Regions from separate parts of the Marinobacter sp. OP 3.4 genome, predicted to be linked through region 1. Evidence: riboswitches for the same ligand, from Rfam matches in the RefSeq annotation. Region 1 holds a riboswitch; the other holds the start of a gene.
The links. A riboswitch is a leader RNA that binds a small molecule or an ion and turns the genes downstream of it on or off. The one in region 1 is predicted to bind thiamine pyrophosphate.
Positions count from the first base shown of each region.

Region 2: another riboswitch for thiamine pyrophosphate. It lies ahead of RO069_RS14925 (sodium:solute symporter family transporter); the one in region 1 lies ahead of thiC (phosphomethylpyrimidine synthase ThiC).

Region 1 covers NZ_JAVVLT010000125.1:80,300-95,399, forward strand. The annotation lists gene RO069_RS21965 (PEP/pyruvate-binding domain-containing protein) at 1-910, shown strand, start outside; gene RO069_RS21970 (gamma-glutamyl-gamma-aminobutyrate hydrolase family protein) at 912-1,556, shown strand; gene RO069_RS21975 (phosphocholine cytidylyltransferase family protein) at 1,544-2,329, shown strand; gene RO069_RS21980 (sulfotransferase) at 2,351-3,280, opposite strand; gene RO069_RS21985 (glycosyltransferase) at 3,277-4,464, opposite strand; gene RO069_RS21990 (glycosyltransferase family 2 protein) at 4,457-5,305, opposite strand; gene RO069_RS21995 (lysophospholipid acyltransferase family protein) at 5,448-6,359, opposite strand; gene lpxL (LpxL/LpxP family Kdo(2)-lipid IV(A) lauroyl/palmitoleoyl acyltransferase) at 6,464-7,411, opposite strand; gene waaA (lipid IV(A) 3-deoxy-D-manno-octulosonic acid transferase) at 7,545-8,816, shown strand; gene RO069_RS22010 (TolC family outer membrane protein) at 8,842-10,227, opposite strand; TPP riboswitch at 10,456-10,571, shown strand; gene thiC (phosphomethylpyrimidine synthase ThiC) at 10,677-12,554, shown strand; gene RO069_RS22020 (NUDIX domain-containing protein) at 12,978-13,613, shown strand; gene RO069_RS22025 (DUF1249 domain-containing protein) at 13,610-14,098, shown strand; gene cpdA (3',5'-cyclic-AMP phosphodiesterase) at 14,229-15,065, shown strand.
Region 2 covers NZ_JAVVLT010000094.1:143-15,242, reverse strand. The annotation lists gene RO069_RS14980 (enoyl-CoA hydratase) at 170-964, shown strand; gene RO069_RS14975 (enoyl-CoA hydratase) at 1,020-1,844, shown strand; gene RO069_RS14970 (acyl-CoA dehydrogenase family protein) at 1,910-3,094, shown strand; gene RO069_RS14965 (acyl-CoA dehydrogenase family protein) at 3,091-4,260, shown strand; gene RO069_RS14960 (C4-dicarboxylate TRAP transporter substrate-binding protein) at 4,334-5,482, opposite strand; gene RO069_RS14955 (VOC family protein) at 5,775-6,557, shown strand; gene RO069_RS14950 (acyl-CoA dehydrogenase family protein) at 6,557-7,696, shown strand; gene RO069_RS14945 (acyl-CoA dehydrogenase family protein) at 7,706-8,902, shown strand; gene RO069_RS14940 (GntR family transcriptional regulator) at 9,076-9,822, shown strand; gene RO069_RS14935 (enoyl-CoA hydratase-related protein) at 9,869-10,660, shown strand; gene RO069_RS14930 (AMP-binding protein) at 10,701-12,434, shown strand; gene RO069_RS14925 (sodium:solute symporter family transporter) at 12,431-13,804, opposite strand; TPP riboswitch at 13,794-13,905, opposite strand; gene RO069_RS22145 (PilZ domain-containing protein) at 14,013-14,417, opposite strand.

The DNA of each region.
Region 1 (15,100 bases):
CCGGTTTACCGAAGACGCCGCGAGTGTGGCCCGTGGCGAGATGCCGTTTGAGCAGTTGGTGTCAGGCTACGGTCATCTGCGACCGGGCACCTACGATATTACCTCTGCCAGTTACGCGGACGATCCGGAGCGCTACCTGCGGCCGGTGGTTGACCGTGCCCAGGCCTCACAGACGTCTCATCCCGGGGACTCCGGCGCCTGGGCGGCGGAGCGGCAGGACTTCTTCGGGGCCCTGGCCGACGCCGGCCTGCCTTCCGATCCGGAGGAAGTGGAGACCTTCCTGCACGGAGCCATTGAGGGCCGGGAGCTGGCCAAGTTCGAGTTTACCCGCTACCTGTCCCGGGCTCTGGACTGCATTGCCGGTTTTGCCGGGAGCCATGGCCTCTCAAGGGATGACATGGCGCAGGTGCCGCTTGAGGACCTGCTTGCCTGTCGCGCTGGCGATCCCGGGGTGGCCGACCCCCGACGCTGGTTGCGGCAGCGTGCGCAGGAAGGTTCTGAAGCGGCCCGAACCACAGCGCTGATAGAACTGCCCCCGCTGATCAGGTCCCGCGATGATTTTTACGGGTTCCTATATGCGGACAGTCACGCCAATTTCATTGGCAGCCAGCGGGTGCTTGCGGAGTGCGCCGATCTGCGACAACTGACCGGTGACGATCGGGCTGTCGACCTGAGCGGTTGTATCGCCCTGATCCCCCAGGCGGATCCCGGCTACGACTGGCTGTTCGGTCACAACATCGCTGGCCTGGTCACGATGTACGGTGGCGCCAACTCCCACATGGCGATCCGCGCCGCCGAGTTTGGCCTGCCCGCCGCCATCGGTATCGGGGAGGCACGCTACCTCGGCCTGGCGGGTGCCTCCGTGCTGGAACTGGACCCATCCAACCGTCGCCTGGAGGTGGTTCGCTGATATGCGTATTGGTATCACCCAACGGGTAGAAGTGGTGGAGTCCTATGGCGAACGCCGTGATTGCCTGGATCAGCAATGGGGCGTGTTCCTGGAAGGGCTGGGGCTGACGGCGGTACCGGTTCCCAATGGGCTGGCACATCCCGTCGCATGGATGGACGCCATGGGCGTTGGGGGCATATTGCTGACCGGGGGAAATGATCTTTCCTCGTTACCGGGCGCAGGCAAACCAGCGCCGGAGCGTGATCACACGGAAGCGTCGTTGCTTGCCGCGGCCAGGGAACGGGAGATACCGGTGCTGGGAGTCTGCAGAGGCATGCAGATGATCAACTACTGGCTGGGCGGGCAACTGGAGCCCGTGGAGGGCCACACCGCGGTGAGGCATGGCCTGAAGCTGTTGCCGGGGGCGGTTGATTTTATCGACTTCCGGGAGGTGAACAGTTTCCATGACTGGGGTATTTACCCGGATGGTCTGGCCAGTGGGCTGACGGCCCGGTGCCTGGCTCCGGATGGCACGATAGAGGCTTATACCCATGATACCCTGCCATGGGCTGGTATCATGTGGCACCCGGAGCGGGAGACGCCTTTCGCCGGTCCGGACCAGCAACTATTCCTGCAAGTATTCAGAGAGCGTTTATGCAGACACTGATCCTGGCGGCGGGGCAGGGAACCCGTCTACGCCCCTATACCAACGACCGGCCCAAGTGCATGGTAGCCCTGGCCGGGAGGCCGCTGCTCCATCACCAGATGTCCGCCATGGCCGCCTGTGGTGTTCGCGAGAACATTACCGTGATTGGCGGTTATCGCTCTGACGACCTGGATACCCTGCAGGCCGCTCTGGTACTCAACCCCCGGTACGATGCCACCAATATGGTGCTTACCCTGTTCTGCGCCCGGGACCGGATGATTGACGGGGAAGACCTGCTGATCAGCTACGGGGATATTGTCTACGAACCCAAGGTGCTTCAGGCGGTGCTCGACTGCGACGCGCCGGTTTGCCTGGCGGCTGATCGGGAGTGGAAACGGCTCTGGCAATTGCGCATGGACGAGCCCCTGGACGATGCGGAAACCTTCCGCATGGACGGTCAGGGTTACGTCACGGAACTGGGGCGCAAACCCGGCAGCTATGATGAGGTCCAGGCCCAGTACATGGGGCTGATCAAGATCCGGGGCGACCAGGTGGCGCGGTTCAGGGCGTTCTTCGACGAACTGGACCGGTCCGCGACCTATGACGGCAAGGACTTCGACAATATGTACATGACCAGCCTGATCCAGGGCATGATCGATGCCGGCTGGCCGGTGAAGGCCTGCCTGGTGGACAACGGCTGGCTGGAAGTGGACACGGCGGACGAACTGGAGGCCTACGAGGCCATGGCGGCCTCCGGAGATCTGGATGCCTACTGTCTGCTGGAAAAACCCTGAGCCGACCGTGATGCGCCTTTGCTACTCCGGGAGGTTCGCCCGCAACTCCCGCAGGCGGTCCACCAAGGGACGGTAACCGGCCAGGGTCTGCTGGATGGCATCCGTCTGGCCGATGCCGATATTGCGGGCTGACTCGTGGGCTTTGAAGGAAGCCCCCGCCACCTGTTCCGGCTCCATGCCCAGGAAGCGGCACACCCGCGTGGCCTGCCGGTCGTGATCTTCCACGAACGCCTCGAAGCTCACATTCAGCAGCCTCCCTTCCGGCAGCATCCGCTGCAACTCCGCCAGGGCTTCCAGCTTGTTGGCAATGCCCTTGAGGACATAGGCCACGTCATCGGTTTCGCTGTCGTCGAAGGCCGGGTCGGATTTCCGCTTGCCAATCTTGCCCTGCCGGACCACCTCCGCAAACTGGTCTTCCGGGTCCCGGTGGACCACAACCAGTCGGTAGGGTTCAAAAAAACCTGGCCAGGTGTGCTCATGCTTTCCCACCCAGATCGGCTGGTTCCAGACGACGGCCCTGCGGTCTCCGGCGATTCTCTGGCCCACGGCCTGCAGCCACTGGTTCCAGGCGGTGACGTCATCTGGCTGACCGGATCGGGCCAGTTGTTGGCGGTACTGTTTCAGGTACGTCAGCTTGAGTTGCTGGTGGAACACCTGATCCTTCAGGGCCATGCTGGCGGGGTTCTGGTTGCCCCGCTGTTTCCACCAGGCTGCCGGCAACTTGCCGAACGCCGTCTCCAGCCAGATGCGGCAGGCCAGTTTACGGGCCTCGGCCACGGTGTCTGCCTCCAGCATGGTGCCAAGCCGCCCTTGACGTTTGAAATCCGTGAACTCGCCCTTCGGGACATGGCATTCGGGGTGTCCTTTAAGGTAATCCACCACCGCGCCGGAGCCGGACCAGTAGATGCCTGCAACCAGGACGTTCAGGGGAATGGGAGCGAGTTGGTTCATGGGGCTGTCACTTCAGGTTCAGACAGGAAAGCGTCGGTCACCACATCACTGCGGAACGGCGCCAGCCACTCGTCCTGTACCGTGATGGGGAGTCGGGCCACCGTGGATTCCAGGCCCGCCGCCAGGCCTTCCACGGTAGCGGGCGTCAGGAACTGCTCCAGCTCGCCACGGAACACGAAGCGGACCCCGCCCCGGCTGTCCGTGGAGAGGATCGGTGTGCCACAGGCCAGTGCCTCAGTGAGTACGATGCCCAGCCCTTCATACTCGGAGGCAAGTACGAACAGGTCTGCCCGCTTCATCCACGGATAGGGGTTGGCGCGCTTGCCGGCGAAGAAGACGCGATCGGCTATGGCCAGACTGCGGGCTTTCTGCTCCAGTTCCTGGCGCAGTGGTCCCTCCCCGACGATGACCAGTTGGTGGGGGATATCGGCCCTGGCGAAGGCTTCCAGCAGCAGCGCCTGACCTTTCTGGGGAACCAGCCGGGCGACATTGATGATATAAGGGGTGTCCGGAATGTCCGGATCCGTCTGCTCGGCCTGGGCGCGGATCTGCTCTACCGGGCAGGGGTTGGTGATGACGCGAAGGCTTCTGGGCGTGATGGCGCCTTTCGAGAAGGCTTCCCGGGCGGAGTCCTCTACGCCGGAGGAGACGCACACCAGGTGCCGGTCCTGGAGCACCAGTTTCCACTCCCACCGCTTCTGCCACAGGGGGCTGTCATAGTGGATAACGTTCTCCAGGACGTAGGTACAGCGGTCGTCCCGGAACGACCAGAAGTACTTGAAGGTGCCCAGGCCCCGGAAAATAATCCGGTCAAACCGACCATGCTGCTGTTCAAGCTTGTGGATATGGCGTTTCAGCAACCAGCCCTGGAGCCATCCCACCCACATGAAGTGGGAACGGGGCAGTATCACGCCAAGAAACAGGCGTGACAGCAGGAAGACCGGAATACCGACCACCGACTTCATCAGTTGCTGGAACTGGTCCCAGTGGTGCAGGGTCACCCGGCTATCCGAAGGGTTCAGGTCGTTGGGACGGTTGCGGCAGCTCAGCAGGTGGCTGTCATGGCCCTCGCTGGCGAAGGCATCCGCCAGGTTGACGGCAACCCGTTCCATGCCGCCCATCTTCAGGCTGTGGATGACCACCAGGGTCCTCATGGAGCGGGAAGGGGTTGGGCGATCAGGCATCGGGGCGGGACTTCTCAATACCGTTTTCCGCCCAGAAGGTGCGGTGCTCCTTCACGGCCTTGCGGATAGCCCGGTTCTTTTCCCAGATCTCCGGCTTCGAGTAGCCCCGGGCGTGATCCAGGTGCAGGCATACGGTGCTGTAACGAATCTGTTTGGACTTGTGGCCGTAGTTCCACAGGCGTTCACCCAGTTCCCGGTCCAGCCCGCCGTACTGCATATCCTCATTAAAGCCGTTGACGGCCACCAGGTCGCGGGTCCAGGTGGAGCTGTTCATGCCATTCCAGCTGGCGGCGGCCGGCGTGACGGCATTGAGCAGTTTCCGGAAGCCCTGTGACGGGGATAGCTTCCACAGTTTATGGTTCTTGGGCTGGCCGTTGGTCACCAGCCATTGCGGGTCGAAGATGACCGCCGAGCGGATATCCTCTTCGCTGATCTTCTCCGACACCGGCATGGTGAGCTTGATGTAGCCGCCGGACAGGAAGTGACCGGGTTCCGCCAGGCGTCGGTGGGTGGCGATGAAACCGGGTTCGGGGATACAGTCGCCATCGGTGAAGATCAGGTAGTCGCAGTCGGTTTCCCGGATCGCCTTGTTCAGTATCTGGCATTTGCGAAAGCCCTGGTCCTCATGCCACACGTGGTCGATGGTGAGGGTGCCACGCTTGCGGAAGCGGTCGATCAGCGCCCGGGTATCCTCGGTGGAGCCGTCGTCGGCCACAATCACCCGAAAATCCGGGTCGGTCTGGTTCTCGTAGCCGATCAGCACCTTCTCCAGCCAGGCCGGGGAATTGTAGGTGGTGATGACGACGCCGATGGACTGGGGCGTCAGGTCGTTAGCTGGCATATCAGTCGCTGTCATGGAAACCGGATGCGTTCAGTGGTCGGAAACAGTGACACAGTATACACACGGGCGCCTGCCCATGCCTGTCCGGAAAAATGCGGAGCGTCGTGGGCTGCGTGACTTGCTGCCTCGCAGACTCCCGGCCTTATTTGCATCGCTTGGTGGGGTTGTAGGGATTGATTTCCCCGGGCGTGCGATGGCGAAAACGCTTGTATTCCCACTGGTACTGCTCGGGAACTTCCCGCACGCATTTCTCCACCGATAGGTTCAGGGCCGATACGGCTTCCACGGAATCACGGCTGTCGATGCCCGGCTCAGTGGGCCGGATGACAATGCGGAAGCCTTCACCGTCCTTGAGACGCTCGGCGAAGGTGGTAAAGGCGGCGGCACCGGACTTGGCGATCATCTTGGAGGCCAGGGTCATGGTGCGCACATCGATGCCGAAGAAGGGGCCATAGGCGTAGCCGCTGTTCTTGTGGGGGCTCTGGTCCGGCAGGATACCGGCAATGCCGCCACCCTTGAGGATGCCCACCATCCGCGCCAGCCCCCGCCGGTCCCCACGTACCAGGACCGATCCCGCACGTTCGCGGACGCGGATCATATAGTCCTCGAAGTCGGGCAGGTGCGGCGGGCTATACAGGGCCGCCATGCGGTAGCGGGTGGAGAAATAGATGCCCGCCAGTTCCCAGTTGCCCAGGTGGGGCGCCAGCAGGACCACACCCTTGCCGTTCTCCAGGGCCTGATCAATCAGCTCCAGGCCTTCCACGTCCCGGATCAGGGCCATGCACTTTTCCACTGGCCATTCCCACATCAGCGGGATTTCCATGTAGGTTTGCCCGGTGTGGCGCAGGCTCGAGCGGATCAGCCGGTGGCGTTGTTCGGCGGACAGTTCAGGGAAGCACAGGTCGATATTGGCGGTGGTGACCTTCTTTGAGCGGGACGGGAACCACCAGCTCAACGTACCCAGGACACGGCCAATACGCTGGGCCATGTGCAGTGAGAGTCTGCCTGCCTGGCGCAGGGCAAACACGGCGAGTGAGGTTCTGTTAATCGCCATAGTCGTGGGGGTGATCCTTGGGCGGAAACGGCTGAAGGGAAGCTACCACCAATGCCCGGGGGCGGCAAGTGGGCCCCCTTTACCTGCCGCCGTCCGCAACGATGTTACGACTTGCCGTAAAAATCCGGATCGTCGCGGTTGGGCCGGGTCTTGAAGCGGCGATGCATCCACAGGTACTGGTCCGGCTGGCGGCGGATTTCCTGCTCGATGGTGGCGTTCACGCGGGTTGCATCAGCCAGTTCGTCGCCGGAGGGGAAATCTTCCAGTGCCGGGTGGAAGTAGATGTCGTAGCCGGGACCATCCTCCCGGCGGAAGTGACTGAACGGCATCACCGCGCACCCACTGCGCTCGGCAATGCGGGATGTGGCGGTGATGGTGCCCGTGGGGATGCCGAAGAAGGGCGCGAAGACTATGCCCTTGCGACCGTAGTCCTGGTCCGTGGCGTACCAGACCGCGCGGTTCTGCTTGAGCCGTTTCAGCAGCCCGCGCAGGTCCTTGGAATCGAGCACGGCGCCGTAGCGCTTTGCCCTGGCCCGGGTCATGACCGCATTCATCAGGGGGTTGTTATGGTCCCTTTGCATGACATCGGCATCCATGACCTCGGTGGCCAGGCTGCCGCCCATTTCCAGGGTGCTGTAGTGGCCGCCCACCAGCAGGACGCCCTTGCCGCCCTCCAGGGCGCGGTTCAGGTGTTCAAGGCCGTGGACACGGGTGATGTCCTTGAGGTCGGCCATGTCCCGGAACCAGCCCAGCCCGATCTCCATCATGCCGATGCCATTGGCCCGGAACGACTTTCGCACCAGGGCCTGTTGCTCCTGTTCGGAAAGCTCCGGGAAGCAGCGCCGGATATTCACCTCGGTGATATGGCGGCGCTTGGGGATGAAGCGCCAGGCCAGGTTCCCCAGGAGTCTGCCCACGCTCCATTGCCAGCGGATTGGCAGCCGGGACATCAGCCACATCATCGCGAGGCCGATCCAGGTGGGCCACCAGCGGGGATGCCGGTAGTGGCTGTAGTCGAGATCCCTTTCCTGCTTACGGTGTTTGCGTTTCACGATGGTTGGACTACCTGTCGGGCCGATGTCGGAGGTTGAAAACCAGCAGTTTATCAGGGCGGCTTTGGTGCTGTCAGTGGCACTCATGGCATGATTGGTTAGAATGGCCGTCCCACTCGACCACGGAGCCCCCATGCTGCACGTCGTCTACTCTCTGTGCTATCGGTTGCTGCTGCCTTTTGCCATGGCCTACCTGTGGTGGCAGACCCGCCGCAATGGGGGTAGCAACAAAGGGTGGCAGCAGCGGTTGGGCCTGGTGGCTCCCACGGAGCAGCCGGTAATCTGGGTACATGCGGTTTCCGTGGGCGAAACCATTGCCTCGGCGCCCCTGGTCAAGGCGATCCTGGATCGCCGTCCGGATGTGCCGGTGCTGGTAACGGCCATGACGGCGACCGGCGCCGCCCAGGCCCGGTCCCTGTTTGGTGACCGGGCGCTGTACGCCTATGCCCCCTTTGATACCCCCGGTGCCGTGCGGCGCTTTGTCCGTAGGGTCAAACCCCGGGCCCTGGTGATCATGGAAACCGAGCTCTGGCCCAACCTGATCGTGGAAACCAGTCGCCGGCAGTGCCCGGTGTTCCTGGTCAATGCCAGGTTGTCGGAACGTTCCGCCCGCGGGTACCGGCGAATCGGCGGTTGGGTCCGGTCCCTCCTCGGGCGCCTGGACTGGATCGCGGCCCAGGCGGAGGATGATGCCGCACGGTTCGTGGACATTGGCGCCCGACCGGATTCGGTGTCTGTCACTGGTAGCATCAAGTTTGACGTGACCATCACCGACCAGGTGCGGGTGCGTGCCAATGACCTGAGGCAGGGTATTGGTGCGCGGCCGGTATGGATCGCCGCCAGTACCCATGAGGGGGAGGATGAGCAGCTTCTCGACGCCCATGCCCGGATCCTGGAAACCCTCCCGGAAGCCCTGCTGGTTCTGGTGCCCCGGCATCCGGACCGTTTCGATTCGGTGTCGGCCCTGACTGACAGCCGTGGTTTCTCGCAGGTGCGGCGGTCGTCGGGGGAGCCGGTCGGGGCGGCGCAGGTCTACCTGGGCGATACCATGGGGGAGCTGATGGTGATGTTCGGCGCAGCGGATGTGGCTTTCGTGGGCGGCTCGCTGATCGAGCGGGGCGGACACAATCCGCTGGAGCCGGCGGCCTGGGGCATGCCGGTGGTCACCGGCCCCCATGTGTTCAACTTCGAGACAGTCTACCGCCAACTGGAAACCGGCCAGGGGCTGGTTCGGGTAGGGGGCGAGGCGGATCTTGCTGCGCAGGTGGGTGGCTTGCTGGCCGATGGAGAACGTGCCGCCACCCTGGGGCAGGCAGCCCTGGGGGTGGTGAATGCCAATCGAGGCGCCCTGGACCGGGTGGTCGGGGGCATCCTCGATCGGCTTGACCGGGAGTCTGCGCGGTAGACAGTCGCAGACTCTGATCCCGCCTTTATTGGGTGGGATCGTCGAGGGTCTTGTCCTCGGTGGCCAGTGCCTCGATGCCCGGGGCTGTCTCGCTGAGCCACTTGTTCAGTTCGATAATGTCCTGGGGGCTGAGGGTGCCCGCCGCCTGCTTCAGGCGCAGGGAGTTGACCACGTAGTCGTAACGGGCATTGGCGTAGTCCCTGAGGGCCACGTAGTAGGCCTGTTCCGCGTCCAGCACTTCCACGATATTCCGGGTGCCCACGTCATAGCCGGCCAGGGTGGCGTCCAGTGCGCTGCGGCGTGAGACAATGGTCTGTTTCAGGGCAGAGGCCGTTTCGATATTGGTGTTGATGGTGCGGTACAGGCTGCGGGTGTTGACCCGTACGTCCCGGCGGGTGGTCGCCAGGTTGTTGTCCCGCACATCCACGGTGGCCCGCTGCTGACGGACACCGGCCTGGATACCGCCACCGGCGTAAAGGGGCACATTGAGGCTCAGGCCGATAACGCCTTCGGTGGTGGTGCCCCCCCCCTGCCATGTCAGTGTCGATGCTGTACTGAGCTCTACGTTCTCGAGGCGCTCCCGACCGACTGAGGCAGTCAGCTCTACAGTAGGGTAGTGGCCTGCCTTAGCCTCGTCGAGGTTGGCCTTGCTAGCCTGGAGTTCCCGGATGGCGGTCTGGATCTGCCAGTTCTGTTTCAGGGCCCTGGTTTCCCACTTCTGGGGATCCGCCGGAGTGGGCTGCATCAGCGGGAAGTCCTGCTCCAGGTTCTCGATGTCTTCAGCGTACTCGCCGGTCAGGCGCGAGAGCCGTTCCCGGGCGATATCCAGGTCGTTCTCGGCGGCAATGCGGCGACTGGTGGCGTCGTCGAAGCTGGCACGGGACTCGTAGACATCGGTGATAGCGATCAGGCCCACATCGAAGCGCTCCTGCGCCTGCTCATACTGACGCTCGATCGCGTTCTCGGCGGCTTCCGTGGCGGTGAGGGTGTCGGCCGCACGGAGTACGTTGAAGTAGGCCTCGGCTACATCCAGTATCAGTTGCTGCTGGGCCAGGTTGTACTCGGCCCGTGCAGCTTCGGTCTGGAATTTGGCGGCGTCGTAGGCGAACCAGGCGTCGGCCTGGAACAGCGGCTGGGACAGCTGGACCCCGTAGCTGAAGCTCTTGTAGGAGTTGTCCTGGCTGGGGCCGTCGACGTCATAGTGGTTGGCGTTTCCGTAGGCGCCGATCTGAGGCAGCAGCGCGCTGCGAGTCACGTCCGAACTGGCCTCCTGGGCTTCCAGGGAGGCTGCTGCGGCGGCGATACCGGAGTCGTAGGAGAGGGCCTTCTCGTAGCTCTCCACCAGATCAAGGCCAAGTGCGGCCTGGGTCGTGAAAAGACCGATCAGGCCGCATAGCAATTGCTTTTTCATGTGTTCTCCCAAAGTGTCGCCCCCTCTACCCTGACAGGGCCGGCGATTCATGTGTCTGTAACTTCTGCAGTTACCAAGTAATAAGAGCGGCGGGTCATTATGGACAATAAATCAACGGATCTCTAGACTTGGACCGTGCACTGTTTTTCAGGTGTGCCATTAAAGGTCTGACAGGTTGCCCGGTTGTCCGATAACCGACCTCCGCGTGTTCCTTCAGACCTCCAGAATCGCGTCTTGACGGGGTGCTGGTTCGGCATTGGTATGTCGACCGGCTGAGATTGCAGCGCAGAACCCGCTAACCTGATCCGGCTAGCACCGGCGTAGGGATCCAGGACAGCTCTGAACAGCCATTGCCCGAGTCTCCATTGCTCGGGTTCATGGTGGCTGTTGTGCAGCACCAGCGTCATACGCGGCCCGTGTCACAGGATGAACAAATAAGGGTCCGCATCATGTCAAATGTTCCAACCTTTCTCAGTGAATCCGCCCGTGTTGACGGGGCGGCTATCCAGCCATTGCCCGCGTCCCGCAAGATCTATGTCCAGGGCTCCCGCCCGGACCTGAGAGTACCCATGCGGGAAGTCAAACTGACCGATACCCCGACCGATATGGGGGGCGAGAAGAATCCACCGGTAGTGCTTTATGACACCTCCGGCCCCTATACGGACCCGGAGGCGCGGATTGACCTGCGCAAGGGCCTTCAGCCGCTCCGTGCCGGCTGGATTGCCGAGCGTGGCGATACCGGGCAACTGGCGGATTATTCATCGGAGTTCACCCGCCGTCGCATGAAAGATCCGCAACTGGATCCGCTCAGGTTCATGGACGAGCGCAAGCCGCTGCGGGCAAAGCCGGGCCGCAATGTCTCCCAGATGCATTACGCCCGTCAGGGGATCATCACCCCGGAGATGGAATATATCGCGATCCGGGAGAACATGAAGTTACAGGAGGCGCGGGAAAACGGCCTGGTCGACCAGCAACATCCAGGGCAATCCTTCGGTGCCAACCTGCCTCCGGAAATCACGCCGGAATTCGTCCGGGACGAAGTGGCCCGGGGCCGGGCCATCATCCCCGCCAATATCAACCACCCGGAAACCGAGCCGATGATCATTGGCCGCAACTTCCTGGTGAAGATTAACGGCAACATTGGCAACTCCGCCGTCAGTTCCTCCATCGAAGAGGAGGTGGAAAAGCTGACCTGGGGCATCCGCTGGGGCTCCGATACGGTGATGGACCTGTCCACCGGCAAGAACATACACGAGACTCGGGAGTGGATCATCCGCAACTCGCCGGTCCCCATCGGCACCGTGCCCATCTACCAGGCCCTGGAGAAGGTGGGCGGTGTCGCCGAGGATCTGACCTGGGAGATCTTCCGGGACACGTTGATCGAGCAGGCGGAGCAGGGGGTGGATTACTTCACCATCCATGCCGGTGTACGGCTGCACCATGTGCCCCTGACCGCCAGCCGGACCACCGGTATCGTGTCCCGCGGCGGTTCGATCATGGCCAAGTGGTGCCTGGCCCATCACCGGGAAAGCTTTCTGTACGAGCACTTTGAGGATATCTGCGAGATCATGAAGGCTTACGACGTGTCCTTCAGCCTTGGGGACGGCCTGCGTCCGGGCTCCATTGCCGATGCCAACGATGCGGCTCAGTTCGGTGAACTGGAGACCCTGGGGGAGCTGACGAAGATCGCCTGGAAGCATGATGTCCAGTGCATGATCGAAGGGCCGGGCCATGTGCCCATGCATCTGATCAAGGAGAACATGGACAAGCAGCTGGAGTGCTGCGACGAGGCGCCCTTCTATACACTCGGGCCGCTGATCACGGACATTGCCCCCGGCTACGATCACATCACTTCCGGTATCGGGGCGGCGATGATCGGCTGGTACGGGTGCGCGATGCTGTGTTACGTGACGCCCAAGGAGCACCTGGGGCTGCCCAACAAGGACGATGTGAAGACGGGCATCATCACCTACAAGATCGCGGCCCACGCGGCGGATCTGGCCAAGGGGCATCCGGGTGCGCAGATTCGCGACAATGCCCTGTCCAAGGCGCGGTTCGAGTTCCGGTGGGAGGATCAGTTCAACCTGGGCCTGGATCCGGATACGGCCCGGGCGTTCCACGATGAGACCTTGCCCAAGGAGTCCGCCAAGGTCGCCCACTTCTGTTCCATGTGCGGTCCCAAGTTCTGCTCCATGCAGATTTCCCAGGAGGTTCGGGAATATGCCAGGGAACATGGTCTGGATGATGTGGAGGCGGTGGATGCCGGTATGAAGGAGAAAGCCGAGGAGTTTGTGGCTTCCGGGGCCAAAATTTACGACCGCGTTTAGTTTTTTAGACTGCTGGGTTTGGTGCCTGGGCGACAGGTCGATAACACTTTTCCGGACACGCCCGGCAAGTACGTCCCTGTAGGGCTCGACGAGCGCCGTCCCTGGCGCTCGACGGTCCGGAAAAGTGTTCTCAACCTGTCTCCGTTAAACCTAGAGTTGACGCAGGTTTTATCGCCTCCTCCTGTTGAATCCCCGTAAGATGTATGGAGGAAGGCAGGGTGAGGAAGTTTTTCCGGACCTTCAAAAACATGGACGTTTTTGAAGAGCCTACAGGGATGTATTCACGGCGTGTCCGGAAAAACTTCCTCGCCCTGACTTCCTATGCTCCCAAATCCAAACCACCACAAACCAACTTGCAAAGCAGCAGGCCATCCGGCTATCGTTCCTCATCACGCCCAACGACCCAGACAGCCCGGAAACACCATGACCGAGAAGACGCCAGAACCCTTCCAGTTCAAGGCCAGCGACGTGCAGGTCCACAAGCGGGAAACCGTATTCCAGGGCTTCTTCCGCATGGACAAACTCCTGCTCAGCCACCCCCGCTTTGATGGCGGCACCATGTCCGAGTTTACCCGTGAGCTGTTCGTGCGTGGTGACGCCACCTGCGTGCTGCCCTACGATCCGGTGCGGGACGAAGTCGTGCTGCTGGAGCAGTTCCGCCTGGGGGCTATCGGCCGGGACCAGTCCCCCTGGCTGCTGGAACTGGTGGCCGGCATGAACGAAGAGGGCGAAAAGCCCGAAGAGGTGGCACAACGGGAAGCGGAAGAGGAAGCAGGACTGTCTTTCGACCGTCTTGAAAAAATCTGTGAATACCTCGTATCCCCGGGGGGTACGACGGAAATGGTCTACCTGTATGCCGGCCAGGTGAGCACTGAAAACGCCGGCGGCCTGTTCGGTCTGGACCACGAGCACGAAGACATCCGTGCCCATGTCTTCAGCGCCACAGAAGCCTTCGACATGATTCGTGACGGCCGGGTCAACAACGCCGCTGCCATCATGGCCATCCAGTGGCTGCAGCTGAACCGTGATCGCCTGCGCAGCGAATGGAGTCGCCCATGACGGTCACCACGCTTCGCCGGAACCGGTATGTACCGGATCTGCAACGCCTGGGGGCGCTGTGCGAGGGAAATTACCAGCGTCTGCGTCGCCTGCGCAACCTGGAGACCAACGACAGTGATGTGCTCCAGTTCGACCTGCACCGGGAATCCCATTACCTGGGGCGGGTCAGCATTTCCGTGCTCCAGCAGACCCGCTATACCGAAACCCTGCTGCTCGAGCAGGTCCATAACAGTGGCCGCTGGCTGAACAACCCGGAACTCACAGTCAGGGTTTACCACGATGCCAGCATGGCCGAGGTGATCAGTTTTTACGGCAATCGCCAGATCGCCGCTGTCAATGATTACCCCAATCGCTTCATGCACCATCCGGACGAGAAGGTCCAGCTCAATGGTTTCGTGGCGGACTGGCTGGACTATTGCCTGCGGTTCGGTCATGTCACGCCGGAGCGTAGCCAGTGGCGCCATTCGGATGGTGTGGAAGGGTGATAAACTCATCTTCTTCGTAAACTATTGTAAAACGTCCTGTCCCGTTACCCCCGACTTGTGACTGATGTTTAAGTTGTGTGCGTAAAATCCGTCTAGTATCTACACCATTGGTAGATGGATGAATAACGCAATGCCAGCACTTGAACACAGGTCACCCGTAACGGTCAGCCCCGCCAATGGCCGGGCCGCCCGGGTGCTTCAGATTACCGACCCGCATCTGATGGCTGATACGGACGGCACCCTGCTGGGGGTTCGTACCCGTGAGAGCCTGGACGCCGTGGTGCAGTGCGCGCGGACCCGGTATGGTCATCCGGACCTGCTGCTGGCGACCGGTGACCTGGCCCAGGACGCCTCCGAGACCGCCTACCGGGAATTTGCCCGTCAGGTGTCCGTGTTTGGCTGCCCGGAGAGCTGGGTGGCCGGAAACCATGATGACAGCGAGCTCCTGACCCGGGTTGCCGAGCGCTATAACGCTGCCGGGCGCCATCTGCTGATTGGTCAGTGGCAGGTGATCATGCTGGACTCATCGGTGAAAGGGCAGGTGTACGGCTACCTGGAGCCGGAGGAACTGGCGTTCCTGGAAGACGCGCTGGCGTCTTATCCCGGGCGACCGGCGCTGGTCAGTCTGCACCATCACCCGATTGAGATCGGGACCCAGTGGATGAATGCCATCGGCCTGAGCAACCGTGACGATTTCTGGCGGGTCATTGATCGCTTCGATAACGTCCGGGCGGTGCTCTGGGGGCACATCCACCAGGATCTGGATCTGTACCGGGGGGATGTCCGATTGCTCGCGACACCATCCACCTGCATCCAGTTTGAGGCCGGGTCCACCGATTTCTCGGTGGAACGACTGGCGCCGGGGTTCCGCTGGCTGGATCTGCGCAGCGATGGCACTATCCAGACCGGCGTGGAGCGCGCTACGGATTTCCGCTACGAACTGGACACCGACAGCACCGGTTACTGAACCCGTCCATGATGGTCCGCGCCGATCGCTAAAGG
Region 2 (15,100 bases), on a different contig from region 1:
CCCCTGATATTTATAAAGCGGTTACCTTGACACAATATATTATATATTTTATAAAAAATGAAGGATAAATGACTGTCTCCGCGCACAGCGACCGTCGTGTCCCTTGTCATCGGAAACCCCGGGACTGACCCTGAATCTCCCTATCAATCACAATAAAAGGTAGACCGTTATGGCCACGGATGAACTCGTCGAACATCTCGAGAATGGCATTCTCTGGATTACGCTGAACCGTCCCGAGAAACTCAATGCACTGACCACCACCATGATCAGCGGGTTACGCACATCGCTGGAAAGGGCTTCGGTCAACGAAGAGGTCCGGGTCGTGGTTCTGCTCGGGGCGGGCCGGGGCTTCTGTGCGGGCGGTGATGTCCAGTCGATGGCGGAGGAGGACGTTGAACCGGCGCCCCTGGAAGCGAGGGCCCAGCAACTGAGGCTGGGTGTGGAAAGCGCCCGGTTGCTGTATGAAATGCCCAAGCCCACCATCGCGATGACCCGGGGGGCGGTTGCCGGAGCTGGCCTGTCCCTGGCCCTGGCCTGTGACCTGACTATCGCCTCCGATACGCTGAAGATGACGTCGGCGTTCATCAATGTCGCCCTCTCCGGAGATTTCGGAAGTACCTATTTCCTGGTCCATCGGCTTGGCCACCGGGCCCGAGAATTCGCGCTGCTGTCGCCGGTAATCAAGGCGGACGAGGCGAAGGAGCTGGGTTTGGTCAACCGTGTGGTGCCGGACGACGAGCTCCAGGCGGAAACCAGCAAGCTGGCCACCAGGCTTGCTGAAGGTCCTGGTATCACCCAGGGTCACATCAAGGCCAACCTCAACTTTGTCGAGCAGGGTGCGACGCTCGCGCAGCTGCTGGACCACGAGTCGATTCGTCACATACGCTGCGGCGAGACCGACGACCATCATGAGGCGGCCAGTGCCTTCGTGGAGAAGCGAACGCCGGTGTTTCGTAACCGGTAGGCCGGCCGCTTCCGATGTTCCCTCCCCGTTTTCCCGCTTTTGAAGGACATGCACGATGAACTTTGAAGAGATTAACTACCGCCAGGACGGTCATGTGGCAACCATCGCCCTGAACCGCCCCGACAAGCTGAACGCCTGGACCACAACCATGGAAGCGGAGGTGCGAACCGCCATGGAGTCCGCCGATGCCAATGAAGAGATCCGGATCATCATCATTACGGGGGAAGGGCGTGGCTTCTGTGCGGGCGCCGACATGAACCTGCTGAGTTCCGCCATGACCCGGGATAATGACGCAGACCCATCGTCGGAGTCTGGCTCTGGCAATGCCAACAGCGACCCGGTCGAGCGGAACTACCAGCAGCGGTTCAGCTATCTGCTTCGGGTCACCAAACCTGTTGTGGCGGCCATTAACGGCCCCTGCGCCGGCATGGGCCTGTGCATGACATTGTTCTGCGATATGCGGTTCATGGCGGACCATACCAAGCTGACCACCGCCTTCTCCCGGCGCGGACTGGTGGCGGAGCATGGCATTGCCTGGATGCTGCCGCGTCTGGTGGGCCCCATGAACGCGCTGGACCTTCTCTACTCGGGACGTTCCGTTGACGCCACGGAAGCGGAACAGATGGGACTGGTCCGGAAGCTACCGGAAGAGGGCTTCCTGGAGAAAGTGCAGAGCTGGGCGGCACAGCTGGTGACCGAGTCCTCTCCGAGATCCATCCGGGTCATGAAACGGCAGGTCTTCGACTCCCTGTTCCAGGATCTTTCCGAATCCTGGGAGATGGCGGACCGGGAAATGGTGAAGTCGTTCTCCTGCGAGGACTTCAAGGAAGGTGTTGCGCATTTCCTGGAAAAAAGGGAGCCGAGGTTCTCAGGGCGCTAGGTGCCTGTTGCCACAGGAAACCAGGCTTGGGAACAAAGACAGAACAAGAAAAGAACGGAGGCTTCATGCCCGACAGTTTTTTATCCGAATACCAGCCATTCAGGGAGGAGATCCGCGAGTTCGTTGCGGAAAAGCTTCCCGATGATATGAAAGAGCGTACCAGGCAGGGTTTTCATCCGACGAAGGAAGACATGCGGCGGTGGACGGCCATCCTGCATGAGCGGGGCTGGTCCGCCCCGGGCTGGCCCAGGGAATACGGAGGCGCGGGCTGGTCACCCTTGAAGCGAATGGTATTCGAGATAGAGATGGCCAATGCCGAGGCTCCGGGCCTGAGTCCTTTCGGCCTGCACCTGATCGGGCCGGTCATTTACACCTTTGGCAGTGAAGAACAGAAGGCGCGGTATCTGCCGGCCATTCTGGATGGGTCCCAGTTCTGGTGCCAGGGGTACTCGGAACCGAATTCGGGCTCTGACCTGGCCTCGCTAAGAACAACGGCCGTATCGGATGGCGAGCACTACGTGGTCAATGGTCAGAAAATCTGGACCAGTGAAGCACAGTACGCGGATATGATGTTCTGCCTGGTCAGGACCGATAGCAGCGGCAGCAACCAGGGTGGTATCAGCATGCTGCTGATCGATATGAACAGCCCGGGGGTTACCGTACGGCCGATTATTACCCAGGATATGTCCCACTATGTGAATGAGGTCTTCCTGGAAGACGTTAAGGTTCCGGTCGAGAACCTGGTGGGGGAAGAGAACCATGGCTGGCAGTACTCCAAGTTCCTGCTGGCGAACGAACGCACCGCCAGTGCCTATCTTCCCCAGTCCAAACGGGACCTGAGGCGCCTTCGAGAGCTGCTGGGCCAGCTCAGGGAGGGTGATGATTACCTGACCCATGACGCTACGCTGGACCTGGAGGTGGCCCGGACGGAGATCGATCTCGCCGCCCATGAAATGATGGTGTACCGCATTATCGAGGGCGCCTATCGCATCGACCCCAATGCGGCCGCGTCCATGATCAAGGCGCGCGGGGCGGGACTCCAGCAACGTATCTCGTCCCTCTGGGTTGAAGCGCTGGGGCCCCATGCCCTGCCGCTGTTTGGCTCCGGGACGCATGAGTCGGGTGGTTATGGCCTCGACCTGTCTCCGGGCGCCATGTCCCAGTACCTGATCCGTCGGGCGGTCTCCATCTACGGCGGGACTAACGAGATCCAGTACAACATTATTGCCAAGCGGGGGCTGAACCTATGAACGATGATACGGGCACCTCAGGCCTGGCGCTTACAGAGGACGAGTCCCAGCTCCAGGCAAGCGTTGAACGCTTTGTCTCCAGGGAATATACCTTCGAGCACTATCGCCGGACGGTCCGGGAGCATCAGTCCATGGACCGGGAGTTCTGGCGCCAGGTGGCGGATCTGGGCCTGATCGGTGCGTGCTTTCCCGAGGACTGGCAGGGCTATGCCCAGTCCGGGAAGGAGCCCTTCCTGATTCTCGAGCAGTTTGGCCACGGGCTTGTGGTGGAACCACTGGTCAGCGGCGTACTGGCGCCGGGTGCTGTGTTGGCGGCCTCCGGCGAGCGCGAGAGATTTGCCGATGTGTTTGCCGGGCTGATGAGTGGCGAGCAGTTGCTGGCGCTGGCCTGGACGGAGCCGGGTCAGCGATTTGACTCCTCACCGGTCACTGTCCGTGCCTCGAAAACCGGTGCGGGCTGGAGGCTGAACGGTCGAAAGTCGACGGTGCTGGCCGCCCCAATGGCCGAGACGCTGCTGGTGTCGGCCGCGACGGAAGACGGGCCATCCGTCTTTCTGGTTCCAAAGGATACGGCCGGTATTGAATCGGTTGTGTACCAGACCCTGGATGGGCAGAGGGCTGCGGATATCCGCTTCAACGAGGTGGACGTTGGCCGTGAGTCGCTTGTCGGCAACGCCGGGGACGGGCTGGCCATGGTACAGGCCGGGCTGGACCAGGCTGCGGCGCTAACCTGCGCTGAGGCCGTTGGAGCGATGAGTGCCGCCCTTGAACTGACCGTGGACTACACCCAGACCCGAAAGCAGTTCGGCCAGGCGATCGCGTCCTTCCAGGCGATACAGCACCGTCTGGCGAATATGGCCATCGAGCTTGAGTATTCCCGGGCCATGCTCCAGCTGCTGTCCTCCGGAATGGACCGCCTGCCCCAGGGGGAGCGCGGTACCTTTATCTCTGGCATTCGGAGCAAAATCCTTGGGTGTGCCCGTTACCTTGTCAGCGAGGCGGTGCAACTACATGGCGGTATTGGGGTAACAGACGAGGCAGCCATCAGTCACTATTTCCGGAAGGTGACGGCCCTGGACCTGGCGTGGGGCGATGCGCGACAGCATCTTGAGAGGTACCGTTCGACAAGGTCGGCGGACTATGACCTGGTGGCGGCTCTTTATTGACGGCCCGCAAAATCGATAGCTTTGGCTCGGAAGGGAGCAGGTGGCAACCTGGCTCCCTTCGATCACAGCCTTCCTATTTCACACCGTAGGTTTCCGGGTCGACTCTGGAGAAGATCTCTTTCCAGTAGAGCTTCGCCAGGGCTTCCTCGCTTTCAACATCCTGAACCAGCCCCCGCCATTTACTCAGCCGCTGCCGGAAATCGTTGAGTATCTGTTCCCCGTTTTCATTACCGTGTTCCTGTGCGTAGACGTCGGCCGCGTCCTTGATGTCCTGCTCGATAAAGGCATCGGTCGCCTCCAGGACCTCGTCATCCGCCTGATGGAAGGAGGCGCCAAGTTCCGCCATAAGGCTCTGGGCCTCTTTCAGATCGCTTCTGTACCGGGTCAGAATGGCGGCAGCGCCGGTCGCCGCGGCTCTTAACAGGGCCTCACGCTGCCCGGTGGAGAAACTGCTCCATTTGTCACGGTTGTACTGGAAGACCGAAGAGGGGAACAGGCCACCGGGAACGGCGGGAGTGATATCGGTGACGGTCTCTTCAACGCCGTAATTCTGTATGTCCGAGACGGCCAGGGCGGAACAGTCAACGACGTTTCGATCCAGGGCCTCGTGCATTTCATTGGCGGACATCTGTACGGGAACCGCGTTCAGGGCTTCAGCCCACCGCGCCTGGTTTGCCGCACCGGTCCGGATACGCGCTCCGTCCAGATCCGCCAGGGATTTCACGGGTGACGTGCAGATCAGGCCGTACCAGGTGCCACCAACGATCGCCGTGGGTACCTGATTCTGGGCAGCAAACTCCTCCAGGCACCGTGGACAGTCATGGAGGATATATTCTGTCAGCGCGCCCCCGAACGCCCATCCTTCCTTGCCTGCCGATTGGCCGGATAAGGGTTCCAGCATCATGGAGCTTTCAGCCACGAAATTGGTGTGCGGGTATTCCGTTGAATGGTATGGCGTCAGCACCCAGCCGGCATCGGCCATGCCGTCCCGGATACCATCGGACATCTCCGCGAAGCTGAGCAGGGAGAGGGCGTAGATTTTCATGCTGAGTTCGTCATTGGTGTTGTCCTCGACCGCCGCCGCGTACTTCTCGATCGACTGGACCTGAGGCGCCGTTGGCGGGGCGCCGACGGCATAGCGGATCTGTTCCGCCATGGCCGCCGTGCCCGTACCCATGAAAATGGTGGCGGCCAGTGCCGCGTAAAAGCTGGACCCGTGCATTGTGCGTCCTCCTTTCAGGCCCCTTGAGGATCCTGGTGACAGGCGTCACCGGAATGCGTCTTCTGTGAGGGGCAGATGCTTGTTGTTATGGCAAGTCGTAGACCGATACCCGACCCGGATTGTTCTTGGACAAGTTCGCCAAGGGTGCTATAAGGTATAGTATATATTTTATAAAAAATAAAATTAAACGACATGACACCCCACCCCAGGTGTTGGGAAGGGCTGACGGCGAGTGGTGCTGTCGACCTTGCCGCCGGCGGGCCCGGGGCCCATGAGAAGAGGAGAAGAAGCGATGTTCCTGAGACTGCGTCAACTGTGCCTGGTGGCCGGGAAGCTTGAGCCGGTCGTTGAAGATCTGCGGTCGGTCTTTGGTATCGAGGTGTGTCACCGTGATCCGGGTGTTGGGCAGTTTGGTCTGGAAAATGCGCTGCTACCGATCGGGCACTCGTTCATTGAGGTGGTAGCCCCGGTGGAAGAGGGGACCGCTGCAGGGCGGTATCTCCAGCGCCGCAATGGGGATGGTGGCTACATGGTGATTCACGACACGGACGAGATCCATCAATGGGAGGCCCGCATGAACACGCTTGGTATCCGTATCGCGGCCACCCTGGAGGTGGATGAGTACCGGGGCCTGCAGCTGCACCCCGGGGACACCGGCGGAGCGTTGCTGGAAATCAATCAGACTGGTAAAGGCGGCTCCCTTGAGGGTGCTTATCACCCCGCCGGCCCGGACTGGCAGTCCCACGTTCGCACCGATGTTGTCACGGCGGTGGTGGGCGCCGAACTCCAGAGCGATGCGCCGGAAGCGTTGGCCAAACGGTGGGGGGATATCCTGGAGAGGCCGGTTGTGGCCGGCAAATCCGGCTTCAGTATCGAGCTTGACAATGCCCGCCTGCGGTTTGTCCAGGCCCGGGATGGTCGCGGGGAGGGGCTGGGAGGCATCGACCTCCTGGTTCCCGATGCGGAGGTGGTGAGGGAACGTTGCCGCCGGAACGACCTGCCGCTGGTCGACGGGGGTGTCCTGGTGGGCGGTGTGCGGTTCTATCTTGGAACGGGCGACTGGAGGGGCGTGTAATGGATCTTAACTACAGCGAAGAGCAGCAGATGCTCCGTGAAAGTGTCGAGCGTTTCGTGCGCCAGCACTATGCCTTTCCCGACCGGCAGAAACGCCTGGCCGATGGCCGTGGTTTCTCCCGGGAGTTATGGCAGCAGATGGCCGAGCTGGGCTGGCTGACAATCTCGTTACCGGAAGAAGATGGCGGTATCGGAGGCTCGGTGGCGGACACCGCGATTGTCATGGAAGGGCTGGGACAGGCCCTGGCGCTTGAGCCCTATTTGCCGACCGTGCTGGCGTCGGTCCTGATCGCCAGGCTGGGAACCGATGAACAGAAAGCCCGGTACCTGGGACCGCTCGCCGAGGGGCAACTGCAAATGGCGGTGGCGTTCACCGAGCCCCAGGCGCGATATCAACTGGACGATTGTGCGACCCGTCTTGAGGTTCGGGACGATGGCATGGTTCTGGAAGGGGGTAAATCCCTGGTCCTGGGCGGTCAGCATGCGGACATGACTGTTGTGGTGGCCCGCAGTAGTGGCGACCGGAAGTCGCCGGACGGGCTCAGTCTGGTGCTGGTGGACCGGGAGTTGCCAGGTATCGAGCGGCGGGATTATCAGACCAATGATGGCCTGGGTGCCGTGGATATGCACTTTAGCAGTGTGCGACTGCCGGCCAGTGCCCTGTTGGGGCCCCGGGGCGAGGCGTTGCCCGAAATCGAGTACATGCTGGATCTGGCCATAGCCTGTGTGGCGTCTGAAGCCGCAGGCGCCGTATCCGCGCTTTGCCAGGCCACCCTGGAGTATCTGCGCAATCGCACGCAATTCGGTAGACCCCTTGGCGCCAATCAGGCCCTGCAACATCGCATGGTGGATATGTTCATTGCCCAGGAGGAGACGAGATCCATCGCGCTCTATGGCGCCATGATGATGGAGGAGCCCGATCCTGTTGCCCGCAAACGGGCGCTGTCGCTGACCAAGGTCGAGATTGCCCGTACCGCCCGCCACGTGGCGCAGGAGGCTGTCCAGCTTCATGGCGCCATGGGGGTGACGGAAGAGCTGTCTGTAGGCCATTACTTCAAGCGACTGACCGCCATCAACGCCACCTTTGGCGACAGTGACTGGCATCTGCACCGCATTGCGCAATGCGATCACCAGCAGTGAGGAACGAGCATGGAATTCAGGTTGAATCAGGAACAACAGGCGTTTGCCGACGAGGTACGTGAATTCATCCGGACGCATCTGCCCGCGGATATCGCCCGCAAGGTGAGGCGTGATCAGCACCTGTCCCGGGACGACTATATGCGCTGGCAGCAGATCCTGGGTCAGAAAGGGTGGCACACTTTTAACTGGCCGGAGGAATACGGTGGACCGGGCTGGAATGTCATCCAGAGTTACCTGTTCGAGGTGATCTCCGCAGAGATGGACTGCCCGATCATCCAGCCCTTCGGGCCCCGCATGGCGGGTCCGGTCATCTATACCTTTGGCACGGAAGAGCAGAAGGACCGGTTCCTGCCGGGAATTCGCGACTCCACGGTGTGGTGGTGCCAGGGTTACTCGGAACCACAGTCCGGATCGGACCTGGCGTCGTTGAGTACCCAGGCCGAGGACCGTGGGGATCATTACCTGGTCAACGGGCAGAAGATCTGGACATCCTACGCCCATTACGCGGACTGGATGTTCTGTCTGGTCCGTACCCGTGGCGATGGCCGGCCCCAGGAAGGCATTTCCTTCCTGCTGATCGACATGAACAGCCCGGGCATCGAGGTACAGCCCATCCTGATGATGGAAGGCACGCACTCCTTCAACACGGTTTTCCTGGATAACGTCAAAGTGCCCAAGGAAAACCTCATTGGTGAGCAGGACAAGGGATGGTCGTACGCCAAGTTCCTGCTGGAACACGAGCGGGTGGACAACGCCGCCATTGGCGTGACCAAAGCCGCCATGCGCCGGCTGAAGGCCATTGCGAGCCAGGAGCGTTCGGATGAGCGGCCATTGCTTGAGGATCCGCTGTTCCATGCCCGTGTCATCGAAGTGGAAGCGCAGTTGCAGGCCCTGGAGGTGACGGCGTTGCGGGTACTGTCCCAGGTGGCGTCGGGGCAGGCGCCCGGGCCGGTGGCGTCACTGCTGAAGATACGGGGGACCGAGATCGCCCAGCGGATCAGCGAACTGACGTCCCAGGCCGTCGGGCACTATGCCTTGCCGTTCCAGCCCGGGTACCTCCGGGACGAGGGCGCGGAAGAACCGGTGGGCCCAGCCCATGCCGCGACGGCGGCCAATAACTATCTGTGGCGGCGCAGCATGTCGATCTACGGCGGTTCCAACGAGATCCAGCGTAATATCATCGCGAAACACATGCTCGAACTGTAAACCGGTCAGGCGGTATGGCCTGGCAATGTAACCGTTGCCAATGGTTATCCGAGGTCGCCATGAGGTCGTTTTTTGCCTATTAAAATTGTTAACAATTAACTGTTGACTAAGTGTGAGGCTGGTCTAGACTGGATATTTAATGATCACAATCGCGCTTCAGAACAGGGGACTTGATGAACGACGTGGCACTGGAAGGACGCAGTAACCTCACCAAAACCGTTCCACAGCAGATTGCCGATCAGATAGCCAGGCGCATCGTTGACGGTGAGTTCAAGGATGGTGATCCCCTCCGGGAACAGGAACTGGCGTCCTACTACGGCGTGAGCCGGGGGCCGATAAGGGACGCGATCCAGGAGCTCGAACGGCGGGGTTTGCTAGAGATACTGCCGCGCCGGGGCGCTTATGTCATTGAGCCGACCATTGACACCATTGCGGATGTTTTCAATGTCCAGGCTGCAATGGCCGGGCTGGCGGCGCGCTACATGGCCCGCTGCGGTACACCGGAAGCCATAGGCCACCTGGCGGAAGTCGTCGGGGAACTGGAGACATTGGCGGAACAGCAGGACGTTGAGCCGATCGTCTTCGTGACCCCATGCTGGCGACTGCTCAGCATCGTCGCCGCCAACTGTGGCAATGAACACCTGCGCCGGATGATGCGGGACCTGTTCAAACACTCCCTCTGGGGCGTGTTATGGGGAAGCCAGCCGCTGGATTACCTGACCCGGGAGCGGCGCCACCAGATGGCGTTGAACTCGCGGGCACTTCTGGAGGCGATCTCCACCGGTCAGGATGAACGGGCGGAGTGGCTACTGCGGGAAATCGTATTTGCATCCCGGGATGAAGGGATGCGCATCATCAGGAAGTTACGTGGCCAGGACGTCGATCCAAGCCGGATTATGCACGACAGCAACCCCGGCTGAGATTGGCTCAACGCCGTGAGTAAACCATAACAAGAAGGGGCCAGATATGGGCTGCATTCTACAGTCATCACTCACCAGGGGGCTGCTCACTCTCACCCTTAACCGGCCAGCGCAGGGAAACGCGCTCAACATGGCGCTTGCTGAAGCGTTGCTGGAGGCGGTATCCCAGGCCCGGAGCGACGAGCGGGTGCGGGCCATTCTGATCCGCGGGGCGGGCGAGCACTTCTGTATCGGCCCGGACATCGAAGCAATGGCTGACGAATACGAGTGGGCCTTCGATTTCTCCCATCGGGTATCTTCCCTGCGCAGACTGATGGAGGTATCCCGTATCATCCACGACATTCCCATTCCGGTGGTTTCGGCCCTGCATGGCCAGGTTAGCGGCCCGGGGTTGGCCCTGGCCCTGGCATCCGATATCCGGATCGCGGCGGAGTCGATCCGCCTTACCACCGGTTTCGCCCGGTTTGGTCTCTCCGGTGGCTACGGTGGTGTCTACTTCCTGACCCGGTTACTGGGCAGCGCCAAGGCGCGGGAGCTGCTGTTGATGTCACCGTGCCTTGACGCCCGGGAGGGGCTCCATATGGGGCTGGTGAGCTACGTTGTCCCTTCCAGCGACCTGGAATCAGAGGCGTTTGAGCTGGCCATGGGGCTCGCCAACGGTCCGACCACGTCCTTTGGCTGTATCAAGCAGAATGTGAGCATGGCCGAGCAGGCTTCAATCAGCGAGACACTGGATATCGAGGCCGAGAACCATGTCCTGTGCACCCTTACCTCGGACCACCGGGAAGCCAGCATGGCCTTCCGGGAGCGAAGATCACCGGGATTTATCGGGGTCTGATGTTCCCCGGGGCTTCATGATCCAGGATTGGAGACAACAAATGATGGAAAGATCCGATCTCTTCAAACACATGCTCGAAGAAGGGGATATTGCCCTTCACAAGCTCGATGAATGGGCCAACGAGACGCCGGATAAAACGTTTATCTACTACGGCGAGACCGGCCTTGGCCTGAGCTTTGCGGAGGTCCGGCAGCGAAGCGATGCCCTGGCGGCTGGCCTGGCCTCATTGGGTGTGGCAAAGGGTGTCCGCGTCAGTGTGCTCAGCAGCAACTCGCTGGTGGCGACGATCTCGATGTTCGCTGCGTGGCGGCTCGGTGCACTGTACGCGCCCCATAACTTCAATCTTCGCGGGCAGTTGCTGGGCTACCAGATCAACGATACGGGGCCGGCAGCGCTGATCACGGATCCGTCTTTCGGTGAGCCGCTTGCCGAAATCGAAGATGAGCTGGATCTGGACCATGTCGTCGTCTTCCCGGAGCGTTACGGTTCGGAGAGTCCAGGTAATGAAGACCTGGGCATGGCATGGAACCGTACCGCCTGTCATCCGCTCTCCCGGCTGCTGGAAAACGGGACGGCGATTCCCGATGTCCCGCTGGATCCCCACGACCCGGCCACCATTATCTACACCTCCGGCACCACGGGACCCGCGAAGGGCGTGGTACTGGGGCATCGCTGGATCAATCAGTATTCCTTCCCCCTGCGCAATATGGACGGGGATGACGAGGTCCTTTACTGCGATTTGCCGCTTTACCACGTGGGCGGCGTATACGCACTGCTGATCCGGGCCCTTTGGAAGGGCAACACCGTCGGTCTCTGGAATCGCTTCAGCCCCAACGACTTCTGGAACCGGATCGCCAGTTGTGGAGCCACGTCCTGCATACTGATGGATGTGATGGTGCCCTGGCTCATGGGGGCGCCGGCCCGGCCGGATGACCGTGCCAACACGCTCTATAAAGTCCACATGCAGCCGCTGGCGGCGAGCCATCATGAGGTCGCCCGTCGGTTCGGGTTCGACTTTGTCAGCTGCGGCTTTGGGCAAACGGAGTCGGGGTGTGGCTTCCTGGCGATCATTGACCAGTTTGGCGATGAGCATGGCACGCCGCCGGAGCTGTATCGGGGCATGCCCAAGCAGGCACTGCGCGAACGCATCGAATATCTCGGTGGAATGGTGGTGGATGGCACCGGGCCCATACCGAAAGGATTCATGGGCCTGGCAAATCCGTTTCTTGAAGTTGCCATCATGGATGACAATGACAACCCACTACCTGTGGGAGAGGTGGGGCAGATTGCCTTCCGCCCCCGTACCCCGGGCGGCATTATGCAGCAGTACCTCAACAAGCCGGACGCCACGCTGAAAGCCTGGCGCAACCTCTGGTTCCACACCGGCGATGCCGGCGTCCGGGACGCGGATGGCACCTATCGGTTTGTTGATCGAATTGGTGGGTACTTCCGGGTGCGGGGTGAAAACGTTTCGTCGTTCGAGGTGGAAAGTGTGCTCAACACCCACCCGAAAATCCGGGCGGTGGCAGCGGTTCCCGTACCTGCCCGGGTGGGAAGTGAAGACGATATTGCCGTGTTTGTGGAACTCTCCGACGATCAGGACATGTCAGAGCCTGAACTCCGTGCCTATGCCGAAAAACAGATGCCGAAATACATGCAGCCCGCGTATGTCCGGTTTATCGAAGCGCTCCCCATCACGCCCACCAACAAGGTCCAGAAGTACCTGTTGAAGAAAAGCATTCTTGAGGAGAGCGATGCGCTCCGGGGACATTAACCCCCGGAGCGACTGTGGACAGCGGTCCATACCAGCGTGACGCCTCCCGACGCCAGCAGAGCCCCGGCAAACGGCGCCAATGTTGGCGCACCACCGGGAAAACTGGCGAGATAGAGCGCCTTGGAGAGGCCACCGGTCATGATCCAGTCGGGCAGGATTGCACCGATCAGACCAGCCAGCACACCGCCCATCGCCGCGCTCGTCGTTACCCGGGACCACAATCCCATCAGCACTGGAATAATGGCCGTCGCGCACAGCAGATCGGCGATCAGGAACAGCCGCAGAACCGATACCCCCTGCAATGCCACGGCAATTACCGGCACCATCAGGGCCACTGTTACCCAGCGGGCGGAGGTCAGCGTCAACCCCTCCTTCTCGGCCACCGCCAGGGAGGCGATGCCATTCTGCAGGGTGTCCACCGACGAGGCCACCAGCGTGACTGCCAGCACCAGGGCGACTGCTCCCAGCCATTGTGGCGCCTCACTGAGCAGTGCAAAGAACGGGATCGGCGGTGTGCCCAGTTCAAGCCCCGCCATGGCCGCACTGATGCCAAGGCCGCCTACCACCGCGACCACCGCCATGGTGGTTCCCCCGCCGAGGATGGCACCCTTCCAGAGGGATGCGCTGTCCCGCGCCGCCCATACCCGTTGCCAGTAACCCTGGTGGAAAAGGTTGGCAGCGGTCACCGCGAGCACCAGGGTGACGGCCACACTGGCCGCACTCCAGAAGGGAATACTGGGGATCTCGGCAGACTGCGCCGCGGCGGGCAGGTGTTTCCAGTCCACAAACAGGACCGCGGCCAGCAAGGCCATCAGCAGCAACGCCTGCCAGCGGTCGGTGGCGAGGCTGGCCCGTAATCCGCCCCAGGTAGTGTAGATCAGGGTGGTCAGCGCCACGGCAATGATCACGACCTGGCCGTTCAGGTCCGAGAGCAGCCCGGTAATCGCACCAATGGCCGTCAACTCCGCCGCCAGGAAGCAGAGCATATAGAGCACGGAAATCAGCGATACCCAACGGCGCATGCCTTTACCGAACCGCTTTTCCGCGAACTCGCTGATACTGCGCCCCTGGGGCAGTTGCCTGCGGATCAGCGGACCGAGCATGGCGAAGACAACAAACGGTAGTGCCGCGCCCAGGGCATAGCCGGCAAGGGCGACCGGGCCGACAAACGCGCCCACCTCTGGCGGTGCAAACAGGATCCAGGCACCCATGCCGGAGGCCAGGAAAGAGAGGCCGATGGTGGTGGCGCCCTGACTGTTGCGGGCGGTCATATAGTCATCAAGGCCGTCAGCGGTCCTGCGGGCACGCAGCCCCAGCCAGCCAAACAGGCACAGTGCCGCCACAATGGCGGCCAGGTGAGTGATCATCATGTCGCGCTTCCTCCGCCGGTATGATCCGGATCAGGTTCCAGGGTCTGTCGGTGACACTCTCAGTCTCGATCCAAACGGTCGGGACTCCCCTGTCGACTGGGTCATGGGTTTGTGGTGTTTTCAGTGGGTTCGGTTTGTCACAGTTGGGCACTGTAAGGCCATAGCCTGGACACAGGCAAACGAAACCGGTCAGCACCCATTCGGGCCATTATCCATGGCCAGATTTCAAGGGTTCCGGGAAATAGGGGCGTGTCAGTATCTTTAGCGACGGATTGGCCACGTATTGTTCATCAAAGCTGACGGCAAGCCGGGTAAACCGCTGGGCGACTTCGACGCGAATGACGGTCCCCGGCATGTCCCTGAGCATCGTGGCGCGGTTCCAAAGCGTCAGGAGGGCTCTTTCCCCCGGGATCACGTCCGTCAGGTCGCAGAGTAAGGCAATACCGTGGTGGCTGAGGTTTAGGCAATGGCATTCCCCCGGCCGGGGAGAGGACTCAAAGGAAACTTCGGCCTGCAGTCCTACGGGTGATATCCGGAGGGATCGGCGCAGATCGAAATGTTCCTCGACACTGATAAGGTCAGGACGGAGGTAGTCCCGCTGTGGTGGACGCATCGTTCACTTCCCTTTGGATGCCTGAAAACATAATGCGAATCATGTCACATTAATTGACGGTTTCAATGTGCAGATTGGTGTGAATAGTAAAAGAGTGTCAAATGATTGATTGGCTAGGTCGGGGCTATGTAGGCATCTATGGCAGGGCACCTGGTCTTTTAAACCGGTGTCGATATTGATGTGATTTCGGCGGTGATTCGCCTGGTGGTGAGGGTTAGTAGCGCCCGTTGTCCAATGGACAATCGCAGCGTTATGAACGCCTCCAGCAAACTGGGAGCGAAGCGACTTAAACAAAAGGGCCGAAAATCCGAAGAAGGGGCATTTTCCGAAGAGAAAATGGCCCGCCCGTCAGGATTCGAACCTGAGACCTTTGCCTCCGGAGTGCGCCTTCGAAGGTAGGCAGCAACCGGTCTAAATCGGTGAAAAGTCTGAAAGATCAAATGCCTAAAGCAAAAAACACCAGCCTCCAAAACCCCGATATATCAGCATTTTAAGCCAATTAGCGCCGAAGTTTGGCACACCTTTGTCAGGTAACCAATGTCCGGAAACAGGACATTTGATCGGTGCCCTCCAGGCACTCTAAACGGACATTTGGATCCAATTTTGTCGGGTCGGGGAGTGCAGAATTGTCAGGATTTCAGTGTCCGGAAATCGGACACGCTTTAGGGTCCGGAGAAAACTAC